One region of the Marinobacter subterrani genome, then DNA from elsewhere that is predicted to be linked to it. Evidence: predicted binding sites of a transcription regulator. Region 1 holds the regulator's gene; the other holds the start of a gene.
The links. Region 1 encodes sigma-54, which starts transcription at its own class of promoters, with help from an activator protein. Its sites were predicted from a motif close to ANTGGCATNNANNTTGCTNT; they were not measured.
Positions count from the first base shown of each region.

Region 2: glnA (glutamate--ammonia ligase) is a predicted target of sigma-54. The motif match lies at 2,642-2,661, and genes of this name have one in related genera.

Region 1 covers NZ_LFBU01000001.1:1,946,235-1,953,548, reverse strand. Annotated here, with positions in the region: gene msub_RS09220 (carbon-nitrogen hydrolase family protein) at 1-554, shown strand, start outside; gene yjgA (ribosome biogenesis factor YjgA) at 608-1,138, opposite strand; gene msub_RS09210 (HPr family phosphocarrier protein) at 1,173-1,442, opposite strand; gene rapZ (RNase adapter RapZ) at 1,450-2,334, opposite strand; gene ptsN (PTS IIA-like nitrogen regulatory protein PtsN) at 2,363-2,833, opposite strand; gene hpf (ribosome hibernation promoting factor) at 2,920-3,228, opposite strand; gene msub_RS09190 (RNA polymerase factor sigma-54) at 3,330-4,856, opposite strand; gene lptB (LPS export ABC transporter ATP-binding protein) at 5,063-5,788, opposite strand; gene lptA (lipopolysaccharide transport periplasmic protein LptA) at 5,766-6,320, opposite strand; gene lptC (LPS export ABC transporter periplasmic protein LptC) at 6,304-6,897, opposite strand; gene msub_RS09170 (KdsC family phosphatase) at 6,894-7,314, opposite strand, start outside.
Region 2 covers NZ_LFBU01000002.1:788,842-796,155, reverse strand. Annotated here, with positions in the region: gene pip (prolyl aminopeptidase) at 1-276, opposite strand, end outside; gene typA (translational GTPase TypA) at 446-2,257, opposite strand; gene glnA (glutamate--ammonia ligase) at 2,815-4,218, shown strand; gene msub_RS19595 (DUF4124 domain-containing protein) at 4,397-4,921, shown strand; gene glnL (nitrogen regulation protein NR(II)) at 5,165-6,259, shown strand; gene ntrC (nitrogen regulation protein NR(I)) at 6,256-7,314, shown strand, end outside.

The sequences.
Region 1 (7,314 bases):
GCTCCGATATTCCGGGCCGGGTCCGGGCAAGTTGCCTGGTTTTTGATGACCAGGGCGCAGAGGTTGCCCGCTACGACAAGATTCACCTGTTCGATGCCATGGTTGACGATGCCCATGGCCAGTATCGTGAATCAGACACTTTCGAGGCGGGCGAGCAGGTGGTTACCGTGGACACGCCGGCAGGGAAACTGGGCCTGGCAGTCTGCTATGACCTGCGCTTTCCCGAGCTGTTCCGGGCGTTGAGAGCACAGGGAGCCGATTGGGTCTGCCTGCCGAGTGCATTCACCTGGCAGACTGGGGATGCCCACTGGCACCCGCTGATCCGGGCACGGGCCATTGAAAACCAGGTATGGCTGGTGGCCGCGGGGCAGGGTGGCCAGAACAGTTCGCGGCGGCGGACCTATGGCCACAGCCTGATCTGCGACCCCTGGGGTCGCGTGGTGACGGAACTTGGTGAAGGTCCGGGTGTGGTTGTTGCCGAGTTGGACGCCGGGCAGCTAACCAGCCTCCGTAACCGCATGCCGGTCTGGGACCACCGGCGCCTGAAAGCCTGAAATTGGGGTCAGATGAAATCGGGGTCAGATGAACTTTTCATCTGACCCCGATTTCACACTGCTTCAGCGTCGTCGATGCATTCGCGAAGATAGCGGAACAGTTTCCTGGCCTGGCCGGTATTTTTCTGTTTTTCGACATCCCTGCGGGCATTCCGGGCCAGGTTGCGCAGGTGTTGCATGTCTGTGCCGGGGCAATAGTTGAAGAATTCGCCCACAACGGAATCGCCTTCCGCGATCATCCGGTCGCGCCAGCGTTCGGCCAGGTGGTGTCGGCGGGTGTGTTCCTCGCTGCCGGCATCAAAGGCGTCGATGGCTTTTTCCAGCGCTTCGGGGTCGTCTTCCTGGCGAATGACCTTGCCGATGTACTGCAGGTGCCGCCGCCTGGCCTCGTTCTGGCGGATACGCCTGGATTCTTCGATGGCCGCCCTGAGGGTATCGCTGACCGGCAGCGTCTCCAACTGATCGTTACTCAGATCGAGCATCCGTTTACCAAGGTCCTGCAGTGCGTGCATTTCCCGTTTGAGCTGGGATTTGCTGGGGCCGTCATATTCCGGCGCGTCGTGATCTTCGTGATGATCTTTCATATTGCTGCCTGATTCGGTTTGTCGGATGGCACGTTTACTCGCCCTCACCAAAATAATCGTTGATCAGCTCCGCCAGAGCCTCGACGGCCTGTTCTTCATCCGGCCCGTCGGCAATGAGCTCGACATCCGTGCCTTTGCTGGCTGCCAGCATCATCACCTGCATGATGTTTTTGGCATCCACATCCCGTCCCTTGCCGCTGATCCGGACGCTGCTATCGAATTTCGAGGCGGTCGCAACCAGCTTGGCCGTGGCACGGGCATGCAGCCCCAGCTTGTTGATGATGGTGATCGGGCGACGAATCATGGGCAGATCAGATCTCTTCGCGGGTCTGCAGGTGGGGCAGTTCGGTATGGCGCACTTGCACGTTGCTGTAACGTTGCCGGTAGTAAGCGCCCAGCTGCTCGCAGACATACACGGACCGATGCTGGCCGCCGGTGCACCCGATGGATATGGTCATGTAGCTTCGGTTGCTGTCAGCGAAAGAGGGCAGCCATGTGTCCAGGAACGCTTTCAGATCATCGATCATCTTACGGCTCGCCGGTTCCTTCTCCAGGAACTCGATGACCGGCTGATCGGTGCCGACATACTTCCGCAAGCTGGTGTCCCAGTATGGGTTTGGCAGACACCGAACGTCGAAGACATAATCGGAATCCAGCGGTACGCCGTGCTTGAAACCGAACGACTGGAACAGCAGGGCCAGTTCCTGATCCTTGCGCCCGACAACCCGCTGTTTGATCATGTCACGAAGTTCGTACATGGACATGCCGGTTGTGTTCACATAAAGGTCGGAGAGCTTGGATAGAGGCTCAAGGAGTTTCTTTTCACTGGTGATTGCCTCTCTCAGCGAGGTTTTGTCATCGCTGAGCGGGTGCTTGCGCCGGGTAGCATGGAAGCGCTGCAGCAGGGACTGTTCGTCGGCATCCAGGAAGATGATTTCGACTGTAACCCCGGTCTCCTGGAGGCGACGGTAAATCTCCTCGAAGTTGGCCAGTTCTCCGGACAGGTTGCGAGCGTCGATGCTCACCGCCATCTTGCCGAGTCTCCCCGGCCTGGTCTGGCCTGTGGCTTCCCGGGTGAGGGGGAACAGCAGGCCGATCGGTAGATTGTCTATGCAATAGAAGCCGAGGTCCTCCAGCACATGGAGCGCGGTACTCTTGCCGGATCCGGACCTGCCACTGACGATAATCAGCTTCATGACCAACTTACCTCCACTGCAATGACTGTCATCCGCCCGAGGCGGTCATGCGTTCGTACAGGGTGCGGGCGTCCTCGCATTGCCGGAGACGGTCACAGAACGAGCGTTCATTGAATTTTTCGGCCAGTTGGCTGAGAAGCTCCAGGTGCTCGCTGGTGGCCTCTTTGGGAACGACCAGGGCGAAGATCAGGTCCACAGGCTGGTTGTCGATCGAATCGAACTCGACGCTCTCTTCCAGTGTCATCAAGACACCCACCACATGATCCAGCCCGTCTAGGCGGCAGTGGGGGATGGCGATGCCCTGGCCAATGCCGGTGCTGCCCAGACGTTCCCGTGAGATCAGGTTGTTGAAGATCTCGGTCTCGCTGAGGGTATTGTCCTGGTGGTTTATCTGCTCGGCGATAAACTCCAGGGCCCGTTTCTTGCTGGAGGCGGGCACCCGGCAAAGGGTGAGCTCCGGCGAAAGAATGTTGTCTATGGTCAGGGATGTGTCGCTCATAGGTCGACTGCATTTCCGTTAAAAAAAGGCTGCGACACGTCAGCCGTGTCGCAGCTCGATTGGATGACTTGCATGAAAACAGCCAGTTAGCGCGAGCCGTTTCCGTGCATCCGGTCTACATTCTTTTCCTTGTGCTTGAGAATCTGGCGGTCGAGCTTGTCGATCAGGGCATCAATGGCCGCGTACATATCCTCATTTTCTGCCTTTGCGTGAACTTCACCACCAACCACGTGCAGCGTGGCTTCCGCAATCTGTCGCACCTTTTCCACTTCCAGGGTTACCTGGCTGTTGCTGATGTGGTCAAAGTGACGTTCGAGCTTCTGGAATTTTTCCGAGACATAATCCTTGAGTGCGGGAGTCAGTTCTACGTGATGGCCTGAAATATTGAGTTGCATAGGCGTCTCCTGTTGTCATCATGCCGGCTCCCGGGAGCCGGCCTGGGTGCTGGCGCGTTGTGCGCCGGCGAATACGGTGTCGCGTTTCCCGCCCGTGGTGTTCAGACTAGCCGTTTGCGTTCATTGGAAGGCGGAATGTGCATCGCCTCCCGATACTTGGCAACGGTACGTCGCGCAACCTTGATTCCCTGTTCTCCTAGCATGGCTGCAATTTTACTGTCGCTCAACGGCTTTTTGGGCGTTTCGGCAGCAATCAGTTTCTTGATCATCGCGCGTATGGCCGTAGAGGAACATTCTCCGCCCTCGTCAGTGCTCACGTGGCTGGAGAAGAAATACTTCAACTCGAAAATTCCCCGGGGAGTGTGCATGAATTTCTGGGTGGTCACCCGGGAAATCGTCGATTCATGCATCTCCACCGCCTGGGCAATGTCGGAGAGAATCAGCGGCTTCATGGCTTCTTCGCCGTAATCCAGGAAGCCCTGCTGGTGCTCGACAATACGGGTTGCCACTTTCAGCAGAGTCTCATTGCGGCTCTGCAGGCTCTTGATAAACCATTTCGCCTCCTGCAGCTGATCCCGCAGGTAGGTGTTGTCGGCACTGCTGTCGGCACGCCTTATTAGTGAAGCATAGCTCGCATTTACCCGGATGCGCGGGGCAATTTCCGGATTCAGCTCAACCCGCCAGCGGTCGTTGTGCTTGCGGACGATCACATCGGGGATAACGTAGTCCGGTTCGGCGCGGTCAATCACGTCGCCCGGGCGCGGGTTCAGGCCGGTAATCAGGGCCAGGACTTCCCGCAACTGGTCTTCCTTCAGGCGGCTGCGGCGCAGCAGCTGGGCGTAATCACGGTTGCCGAGAAGATTGATGTAGTGGGTGATCACCAGTCGTGCCTGGGCCAGCCAGGGGGTATCCGGTGGTAGCTGGTTGAGCTGGATCAGCAGGCATTCCTGCAGGTCGCGGGCGAAAACCCCGGGTGGGTCGAAGTGCTGCAGGCGATGGAGAACGGCTTCAACTTCATCCAGTTCGAGGGGATCTTCGTCATGTTCATCCAGCAACCCGGCGTGGATCTCGTCAAGATCGCTGGTCAGATAACCACGCTCATCCACCGCATCCATCAGCGCATGCGCAATGGCCTGGTCCCGCTCGCTCATGGGGGTCAGGTTCAGTTGCCATTCCAGATGGTCCTGAAGGGTTTCGGTGGGTGAATTCCGGGTTTCGAAATCGTGATCGTTTTCGTCGTCGTTGCGGGCCGTGGTAGCCGGGGCCGACTGGTAGATATCTTCCCAGGCGGTGTCGACCGGAAGGTCATCCGGGATATTGTCCGGGATTTCGTTCTCCGAGGACCAGTCAGGACCGTTTTCGGACTTATCCCAGTCAGATGGGGGCTCTGGCGTTGTTTCAGCGGCGGACTCGGCGGCATTCGCTTCGCGTTCGTCATTCGCGGCGTCGGCTTCGGCCGAGTCATCGTCCTCGGAGGTTTCCAGCATCGGATTGGATTCCAGGGCCTGCTGGATTTCCTGCTGAAGGTCGAGGGTAGAGAGCTGGAGAAGCCGGATCGCCTGTTGCAGCTGGGGCGTCATGGTCAGGCTCTGACCCAGCTTTAACTGTAGGGAGGCTTTCATCACCATGGTTCAGGATCCGTCACTCATCAGCGCTTTGTGTCATAAGAGGTGAAAAAATCTTTATATGCCCGTTACTTGCCGTGGATTGCGTTTACCCTAGCAAGTTCTTTGCCGAGTTTACTTGCTACAGATCATCAAAACAATCTCGGGGTCAGATGAAATTGGGGTCAGATGAACTTTTCATCTGACCCCAATTTCATCTGACTCCGGCTTCACAGCCGGAACTCGTCGCCCAGGTACACCTTCTTCACCTGCTGATTGGCCAGAATGGCGTCGGCATTCCCGGAGGCGATGATGTGGCCGCCGGAGACGATGTAGGCATTCTCGCAGATATCGAGGGTCTCACGCACGTTGTGATCAGTGATCAGCACGCCGATCCCCTTGTCCCGGAGGTGGCGGATGATGTGCTTGATGTCACTCACGGAGATGGGGTCGACACCGGCGAACGGTTCATCCAGCAGGATGAAAGCCGGCTCCATCGCCAGGGCCCGGGCAATTTCCACGCGCCGGCGTTCACCGCCGGACAGGGCCATGCCCATGCTGTCGCGAATATGGGTAATGTGAAACTCTTCGAGCAGTTCTTCCAGTTTTTTTTCCCGTTCTGCCCTGGCCAGCCCCTTGCGAGTTTCCAGAATGGCCATGATGTTGTCGCGCACCGAAAGCTTTCGGAATACCGACGCCTCCTGTGGCAGGTAGCCGATTCCCTGGCGTGCGCGGCCATGCATGGGCAACGGTGTGATATCGCGGCTGTCGATGGTGATCCGCCCGCTGTCGGCGGGCACCAGCCCGACTATCATGTAAAAGCAGGTGGTCTTGCCGGCGCCATTGGGGCCGAGCAGGCCAACGATTTCCCCGCTGCGGATTTCCAGGGAAACGTCGAGCACCACTTTTTTCTGTTTGTAACTCTTTGCCAGATTACTGGCTCTCAGAATTGCCATCGGAACCTTGTGTGTTAGTGCTGCGCGGCTGAATCACCATTTCTACCCGGCCGGAACCTTCGCCATCAGCGGCCCCGCCCTCGGCAGTCACGACCCGGCGGGCGGTATCATAATGGATGACATCACCCCGGAACACATTGCCATTCTGTTCGATGACCGCCTTCTGTTCAAAGGTCAGTTGCTGGTCGGAGGCGGACCAGGTGATGTTCAGGGCCTTGGCGTCGGTTTCACCCGTACCCTCGCGGGTTGGCTGGCGGTAATGGGCCGGGCTTCCGAACGCCTCAATCCGGCTCAGGCCCTTTGCGTCGCGGTACAGAACCACGCGCTGAGCATTCAGCTGGGTCTTGCCCTGCACCAGTTCCACGTCGCCGGTATAGGTGGCGATGCCCTTGCCATCATCGAGGCGGGCGTTGTCTGCAGTGACCTTGATGGGAAGATCGGAGTTAAGGTCGAACGCTGCTGCCGGCCCGGTCATGGCGAGGGTTAGCAGGGCAGCGATCAGGCCCCGGTATCGGTTAGTTTCCGGTTTCATAGCGTCCTTCCACCTTGGAGTTCAGTTCCAGTACCCGCTCGTCGATCCACGCTTTCATGCCGACGGCGTGGGTAATTCCGGTAACGTCGCGGATAACTACGGGAGCATCTGTGTAAGCCATACTGCGGTCGTTATCCAGGGTCAGTGTTGATGTTGTCAGGGTGGTGTCCCGGCCGCCAACACTTCGGAGGATCCGGACATTGCCGGTCAGGTAGAGCAAGTTCTCATTTTGCAGGAGACTGCCATTCTCGGCTTCGATAATCCAGGGCTCGGCGTTGGCATTGCCTTCGTTGCCGAACAGTTTGGCCTTCGGGGAAACCATGGTGGCCAGATTACCTTCCTCGAATTGCTCGATCCGCGGGCTGGTAAAACTGATCTTGAGATTGCCGGTCTCATCAAAGGAGGTGTACTCGCCATTGACGACAAATCCGTCCGGTTCGGCATCACCTCGCAACTCGGCGGCCTTCTGGTTAGTCACCGGAGGTTCATCACTTTGCCACATCAAAAACATTACGGCGGCAAGGGTGCCAGCCAGTGCCAGGGTGCGCAGCCAGGGCCGGTCGGGAAGCCAGCTCATGCACCAGGCTCCTGGTCCTGCCGAAGGTAGGGCGCGAGCGCCGCGTCCAGCTTGCCCTGGGCACTGAGCAGCAGGTCACAGGCCTCTCTGACGGCACCACTTCCTCCAGGGGTGCGGGTGCAGTAATCCGCATGTTGGCGAACCAGCCAGTAGCCGTTGGGTACGGTTATGCCCAGGCCGGCGAAGTTCAGGGCCGGCAGGTCTGGCAGATCGTCGCCCATGTAGGCGATTGCCTCCGGGCTGATGTCCATGGACCGAACCAGTTCCAGCAAGGCTTCTTTCTTGTCTTCCCGGCCCTGCATCAGGTGCGGGACGCCCAGGTCTGCCATGCGCTTTTCCGTGAGGGGAGATTTGCGCCCGGTAATAACAGCGACCGTGATTCCGGCTGCCATTAACTGTTTCAGGCCCAGGCCATCT
Region 2 (7,314 bases), on a different contig from region 1:
CATATCCTCAACCAACTTTGCGGTGCTGTTGCCTTCCAATTCCGCCAGCGGCGTGGACCGACCGGCACCCCGCTGGTCCATCAGAATAATCCGGAAACGCTCGGCATCGAAGAAACGCCGATGGTAATCCTCACAGCCACCACCAGGGCCACCGTGCACCACCAGAACCGGTATTCCGTCGGGGTTACCGCTTTCTTCAACATAAAGTTCGTGGGGTGGGTCTACCGCGATGCGGTGTTGGGCGTTGGCAGCGATTTCGGGGTAGAGGGCCAGCATGGGGTTGCTCCGGAACAGGGGGGTTTCCGGAATTCTGGATGAAGATGGGGTCAGATGAAAGCTTTCATCTGACCCCTGGGAGGCTTCGGGCTGGTGGGGAAAGCCGGAGCTGAAGCCGGGGTCAGATGAAGGCTTTCATCTGACCCCTTTTTCACGGGCCGGCCTACCGTTATTTCTTGCCCGCGCGCTTGCGCTCGTTCTCGGTCAGCAGCTTTTTGCGCAGGCGGACCGATTTCGGGGTTACCTCAACCAGTTCGTCGTCATTGATGAACTCCAGCGCCTGCTCAAGGGTGAACTTGATCGGCGGTACCAGGGCGATCACTTCGTCCTTGCCGGAGGCACGCATGTTGTCGAGTTTCTTGCCCTTGGTCGGGTTCACCACCAGATCGTTGTCGCGGCTGTGAATGCCACACAGCTGGCCTTCGTAGATTTCCTGGCCGGGGTCGAGGAACAGCTTGCCCCGACTCTGCAGGGTTTCCAGCGAATAGGTCAGTGCCGTGCCGGTCGCCATGGAGACGATAACGCCGTTCTGGCGACTGGTCACATCGCCCACCTTGATCGGGCCGTAGTGGCTGAAGGTGGAGGTCAGAATACCGGTACCGGAGGTCATGGTCAGGAAGGTATTTCGGAAACCGATCAGGCCACGAGCCGGAATGGTGTACTCAAGACGCATCCGCCCCTTGCCATCCGGCACCATGTTGGTCAGGTCGCCTTTGCGCAGACCCATCTGCTCCATGATCGGGCCCTGGTGCTGCTCTTCAATGTCGACGATGACATTCTCATAGGGCTCCTGCCTCACACCGTCGACTTCCTTGATGACAACTTCCGGGCGGCCCACGGCCAGTTCGAAGTTCTCACGGCGCATGTTTTCGATCAGCACAGAAAGGTGCAGCTCACCGCGGCCGGATACCTTGAACTTGTCTGCAGAGCCGCCCTCTTCAACGCGCAACGCCACGTTATGAAGCAGCTCCTTCTCCAGGCGCTCCTTGATGTTCCGGCTGGTGACGTACTTGCCTTCCCGGCCGGCGAAGGGCGAATCGTTGACCTGGAAGGTCATGGAGACCGTCGGCTCATCCACGGTCAGCGCCGGCAGGGCTTCAACGTTGGCCTGGTCACACAGGGTGTCGGAGATGAACAGCTCGTCCATACCGCTGACGCAGATGATATCGCCGGCCTGGGCCTCTTCCACTTCAACACGATGCAAACCGGAGTGGCCCATGATCTTGAGGATACGACCGTTGCGCTTCTTGCCGTTGGCACCAATCGCTGTGACCGGTGAATTGGTCTTGATCTTGCCACGCGTGATGCGGCCAATGCCGATCACGCCCAGGAAGCTATTATAGTCCAGCTGGGAGATCTGCATCTGGAACGGACCGTTCGGATCCACGTTCGGAGCAGGCACATGGTCGACGATCGCCTGGAATACGGCATCCATGTTGTCATCCAGCTTCTCATGATCCAGACCGGCGATGCCGTTCAGGGCACTGGCGTAGACAATGGGGAAATCCAACTGCTCGTCAGTCGCACCCAGGTTGTCAAAGAGGTCGAACACCTGGTCTACCACCCAGTCCGGGCGGGCACCGGGACGGTCAATCTTGTTGACCACCACGATCGGGCGCAAACCGGCCGCAAACGCCTTCTGGGTCACAAAGCGGGTCTGTGGCATGGGGCCGTCGATGGAATCAACCACCAGCAGCACGCAGTCCACCATGCTCATCACCCGCTCGACCTCGCCACCGAAATCCGCGTGGCCCGGGGTGTCCACAATGTTGATGTCGTAGCCGTTCCATTTCAGGGCCGTATTCTTGGCCAGAATGGTAATGCCGCGCTCTTTTTCCTGATCATTGGAATCCATGACCCGCTCGCTCTCGAGCTCTTTGCGATCCAGCGTACCGGACTGGCGCAGGAGCTTGTCTACGAGCGTGGTTTTCCCATGGTCGACGTGGGCAATGATGGCAATATTACGAAGGTTCTCAATCACAAAAATAATCCTGCGGCATGCACTGAATGACCTGAGAGGGTCGTTCGCAGGGATACCCCTGCACATGCCGTCTCAAATCCGTAAAATGAACTCATTTACCGGAGCTGGCTGCCCGGCACCCTGCACGGAGTTTTTCGATCCGGGATCAGAAATTGGCAGGGTGAAAATGAAGCGGCGCGTAGTATAGCTAAAAGTCTGTGTCGTTTATATGTCGAAAAACGCCTATTCTCAAATCAGCCCAGAGCACCACATTGGTGCACATTGGCAGTTAGCGCACCATTTCTGTGCAATGCTCGAATGCAAAATCCGGCCCGAAAACCTCAGAATTGCCCCGAACGGGCTCCGAGCCCCTGCCGTTGCGCTGTTCTGGAGCATGCCCTAAAAATTGGCAAGCGCCTTGCTTTAACGAAATCAGCCGAAATTTGCAGGTAAGACGCAGCGGCATTTGCTAAGCTGCGCAAACCTGAAAACCAGATCGGAACCCGGGTTTCCGGGCGGTCCGGCGCCACGAACATGAATACAGCCGCCTTTGCGGTATAACATACGGAGCATGCACAATGTCCAAGACAGTTGATTTGATCAAAGAACACGAAGTCAAATGGGTTGACCTGCGCTTCACTGACAGCCGCGGTAAAGAGCAGCACGTGACGCTGCCGGCCACCGAGGTAGACGAAGACTTTTTCGCCGACGGCAAGATGTTCGACGGCTCTTCCATTGCCGGCTGGAAAGGCATCAACGAATCCGACATGATCCTGATGCCAGACGACGCAACCTCCGTACTGGATCCGTTCACCGAAGAAACCACTGTCAACATCACCTGCAACATCGTAGAGCCTTCTACCATGCAGGGTTATGAGCGTGATCCGCGTTCCGTTGCCCGTCGTGCCGAGGAATACCTGAAGTCCACCGGCATCGCTGACGGCGCCCTGTTCGGCCCGGAGCCGGAGTTCTTTGTCTTTGATTCCGTTAAATGGAACGTAGACATGCAAGGCTCTTCGTACCACATCCATTCCGAAGAGGCCGCCTGGGTATCCGGCGAAGACTTCGACCGCAACAACATCGGCCACCGCCCGGGTGTTAAAGGCGGCTATTTCCCGGTTCCGCCGGTAGACAGCCTGCATGACCTGCGTGGCGCCATGTGTGCGGCCATGGAATCCATGGGTCTGGAAATTGAAGTACACCACCACGAAGTGGGCACCGCTGGCCAGTGTGAAATCGGCGTTGGCGCCAACACCCTGACCCGCAAGGCCGACGAAGTACAGATCCTCAAGTACTGCGTACACAACGTGGCCCACGCCTACGGCAAGACCGCCACCTTCATGCCCAAGCCGGTTGTGGGTGACAACGGCTCCGGCATGCACGTACACATGTCCCTGAGCAAAGACGGCAAAAACCTGTTCGCAGGTGACAGCTATGCCGGCCTGAGCGAAGCGGCTCTGTACTACATCGGTGGGGTGATCAAGCACGCCAAGGCGATCAACGCCTTCACCAACCCGGCCACCAACAGCTACAAGCGTCTGGTTCCGGGCTACGAAGCACCGGTCATGCTGGCTTACTCGGCGCGCAACCGCTCCGCTTCCATCCGTATTCCTTACGTGAACAGCCCGAAGGCGCGTCGGATTGAAGTGCGCTTCCCTGATCCGGCAGCCAACCCGTACCTGGCGTTCGCGGCCCTGATGATGGCCGGCCTGGACGGCATCCAGAACAAGATCCACCCTGGCGATGCCATGGACAAGGATCTGTACGACCTGCCGAAGGAAGAGGCCCTGAGCATTCCGAAGGTTGCCGAGACTCTGTCAGAAGCTCTGGACTGCCTGCAGGAAGATCACGAGTTCCTGACCCGTGGCGGCGTGTTCACCGAGGACATGATTGCCGGTTACATTGATCTGAAGCGCGGTGAAGTTGAGAAACTGAACATGACCACGCATCCGATCGAGTTCCAGCTGTACTACTCCTGCTAATATCTCTCGCAAGGGAATCAGCAGCAGTCAAGCCCCGCCCCGCGCGGGGCTTTTTTGTGTGCACTGCAGCACATTGCCTGCCGCCCTTAACGATATGTAACCAATATCCGATCCCGCAAGCGTTGAAATGCCCCGGGGCGCCGCCGATAATCGGGGAAACCCAATAACAGGTGAGCTTATGAATCCAAGGTCTGGATTGATTACCGGCCTTCTGTTTGTTCTGGCGGTCCCGGCCTCCGCCGAGGTGTACCGGAATGTCGATGCCTACGGCAACGTCACCTTCTCCGACGAGCCAAGTGAAGGCGCTAAAGCGATTGAGGTCAAACCGGTTACCACCATCACCCTGCCCAAGCCCGAGGTGGTTCAGGAAACCGACAAGCTCCGTGAAGAGGTCCAGAAAGAGGGCGCCGTGTACGAGAGCGTCTCCTTCGTATACCCGGACAACAACCAGGCGTTCTACAGCGGCAGCGGTGATATTCAGTTCCAGGTTCAAAGCACACCCGGCCTGCAGCCTGGCCACAAGTACGAAGTGACCCTGGATGGCCAACCCGTTGGCCAGAGCGCTTCGGGCTCAATTGCCGTCAGCAATGTCTTCCGTGGCACCCACGAGGCCCGCGTGCACATCGTGGATGAAAACGGCGTTCAGATAAAAACCGGCCCATCCATTTCCTTTACCGTTCACCGCCCCTCCGTACTGAACTGATTCTTGAGCGCACTATTTTGGTGCGCGCGCACCAGAAAACAGCCATACTCTGACCAGCAACGGGGCGAATTCTTCCGGCTGGTCAGTTGCGCTTTCCCCGCCTGCACCAGCGTACGGCGCCTTTTCCGGCCAATGCCCCGCAATGCCCGCACTTTGCCCAGTCATTTTTAAACCTGGCCCAAACTGGTTCGCTTTTTGCAAAACTCCGGAGGTCAAACCATGTCGAACCAACGGACATCTCCCATGGCACTGCCTTCGGCTCGCGATACCGGATACAAAAGCATTCTCGACAGCCTCACTACGGCGGTATTGGTGCTGGAGGATACGCTGCAAATTCGCTATCTCAACCCCGCCGCTGAAAGTCTGTTTGAAACCAGTATGACCCGTAGCCACGGGCAGCCCTTCAGCGAGATTCTCGTGGATTCCGAAGATGCCCTGAAAACCCTGTTCGCCGCGGTTGAGAATGGCCAGTCCTACACCCGCCGTGAGGCCGAGTTCCTGTTAACCAGCGGCTCCCGGCTGACGGTGGACTACTCGGTGACCCCGATCAGCCTCGATCCGACGGAGCTGCTGATCGAGATCCAGCCCAGGGATCGCCTGATGCGGATCAGCCGGGAGGAAGACATCATTTCCCAGCAGGAGACCACCCGCATCCTGGTCCGGGGCATGGCCCACGAGATCAAGAACCCGCTCGGGGGCATCCGGGGCGCGGCGCAGCTGCTTGACCGGGAGCTCACCAGCGAAGACCAGCGCGAGTATACCCGGGTGATCATCGATGAGGCCGACCGACTGAGGAGCCTGGTGGACCGCATGCTCGGCCCGAACAAGGCACTCAAGCTGGCGCCCACCAATATCCACGAGGTGCTGGAGCGTGTGAGCACACTTCTGGAAGCCGAGAGCAAGGGCCGCCTGCAGTTCAGCCGGGACTATGACCCCAGCATTCCCGAATTCCGGGGCGACAAGGAACAATTGATCCAGGCATTCCTGAACATTGCCCGCAACGCCATGGAGGCCGCCTTTGAACACCAGGGCGGCAATCGCAACGGCGAACCGCCCACCATTACCTTCCGGACCCGCACCCTGCGCCAGTTTACCATCGGCCATCGGCGCCACCGCCTGGTGTGCCGGATCGACGTGATTGATAACGGCCCGGGCATCCCCCCGGACCTGTTGCAGAACATTTTCTACCCGATGATCAGTGGCCGTGCCAGTGGCACAGGCCTGGGGCTTTCCATCACCCAGAGCATCATCGGCCAACACCATGGACTCGTTGAATGCGAGAGCGAACCAGGCCGAACCGACTTCATCATCTTCCTGCCTCTGGAGGACACCCCATGAGCCAACCGGCAAACGTCTGGATCATAGACGACGATCGCAGTATTCGCTGGGTGCTGGAGCGCGCCCTGAACCAGGCCGGTATGCAGCCCCGCGTTTTTGACAGCGGTGAAAGCATCATGATGCGGCTGGAACACGAGCAGCCCGATGCCATCGTCAGCGATATCCGGATGCCCGGCGTTGACGGTATCACCCTGCTTTCCCAGATTGTCGAGGTGCATGCGGATATTCCGGTGATCATCATGACCGCCCACTCGGATCTGGAAAGCGCGGTCACCAGCTACCAGACCGGGGCGTTCGAATACCTTCCCAAACCGTTCGATGTGGATGATGCCGTGGCGCTGGTCAAGCGCGCGGTTGCCCACAGCCACGAGAAACGCGCCAGCGCCGAACCCGCCACGGAAAGCGCCCAGCGTGCAACCGAGATCATCGGTGAAGCGCCGGCGATGCAGGAGGTATTCAGGGCCATCGGCCGACTGTCGCACTCCAACATCACCGTGCTGATCAATGGTGAAAGCGGCACCGGCAAGGAGCTGGTGGCCCAGGCGCTGCACAACCACAGCCCCCGGGCCAAGCATCCGTTCATCGCCCTGAATATGGCTGCCATTCCCAAGGACCTGATCGAATCCGAGCTGTTTGGCCACGAAAAAGGTGCCTTCACCGGGGCCGGCGCAGCACGCCAGGGGCGCTTCGAGCAGGCCAACGGCGGTACCCTGTTCCTGGACGAAATCGGCGACATGCCCGCCGATACCCAGACCCGCCTGCTGCGGGTACTGGCCGATGGCGAATTTTACCGGGTAGGCGGCACCACACCGATCAAGGTGGACGTGCGTATCATCGCCGCCACGCACCAGGATCTGGAAAAACTGGTTCAGGCCGGCAGCTTCCGGGAAGACCTGTTCCACCGGCTGAACGTGATTCGGGTGCACCTGCCCAAACTGGCCGAACGCCGGGAAGACATTCCCCGGCTGATGCAGCACTTCCTGAAACGGGCGGCTAAAGAGCTGGCTGTCGAGCCCAAAATCCTGCGCGAGGAAGCAGAAGAATACCTCACCACC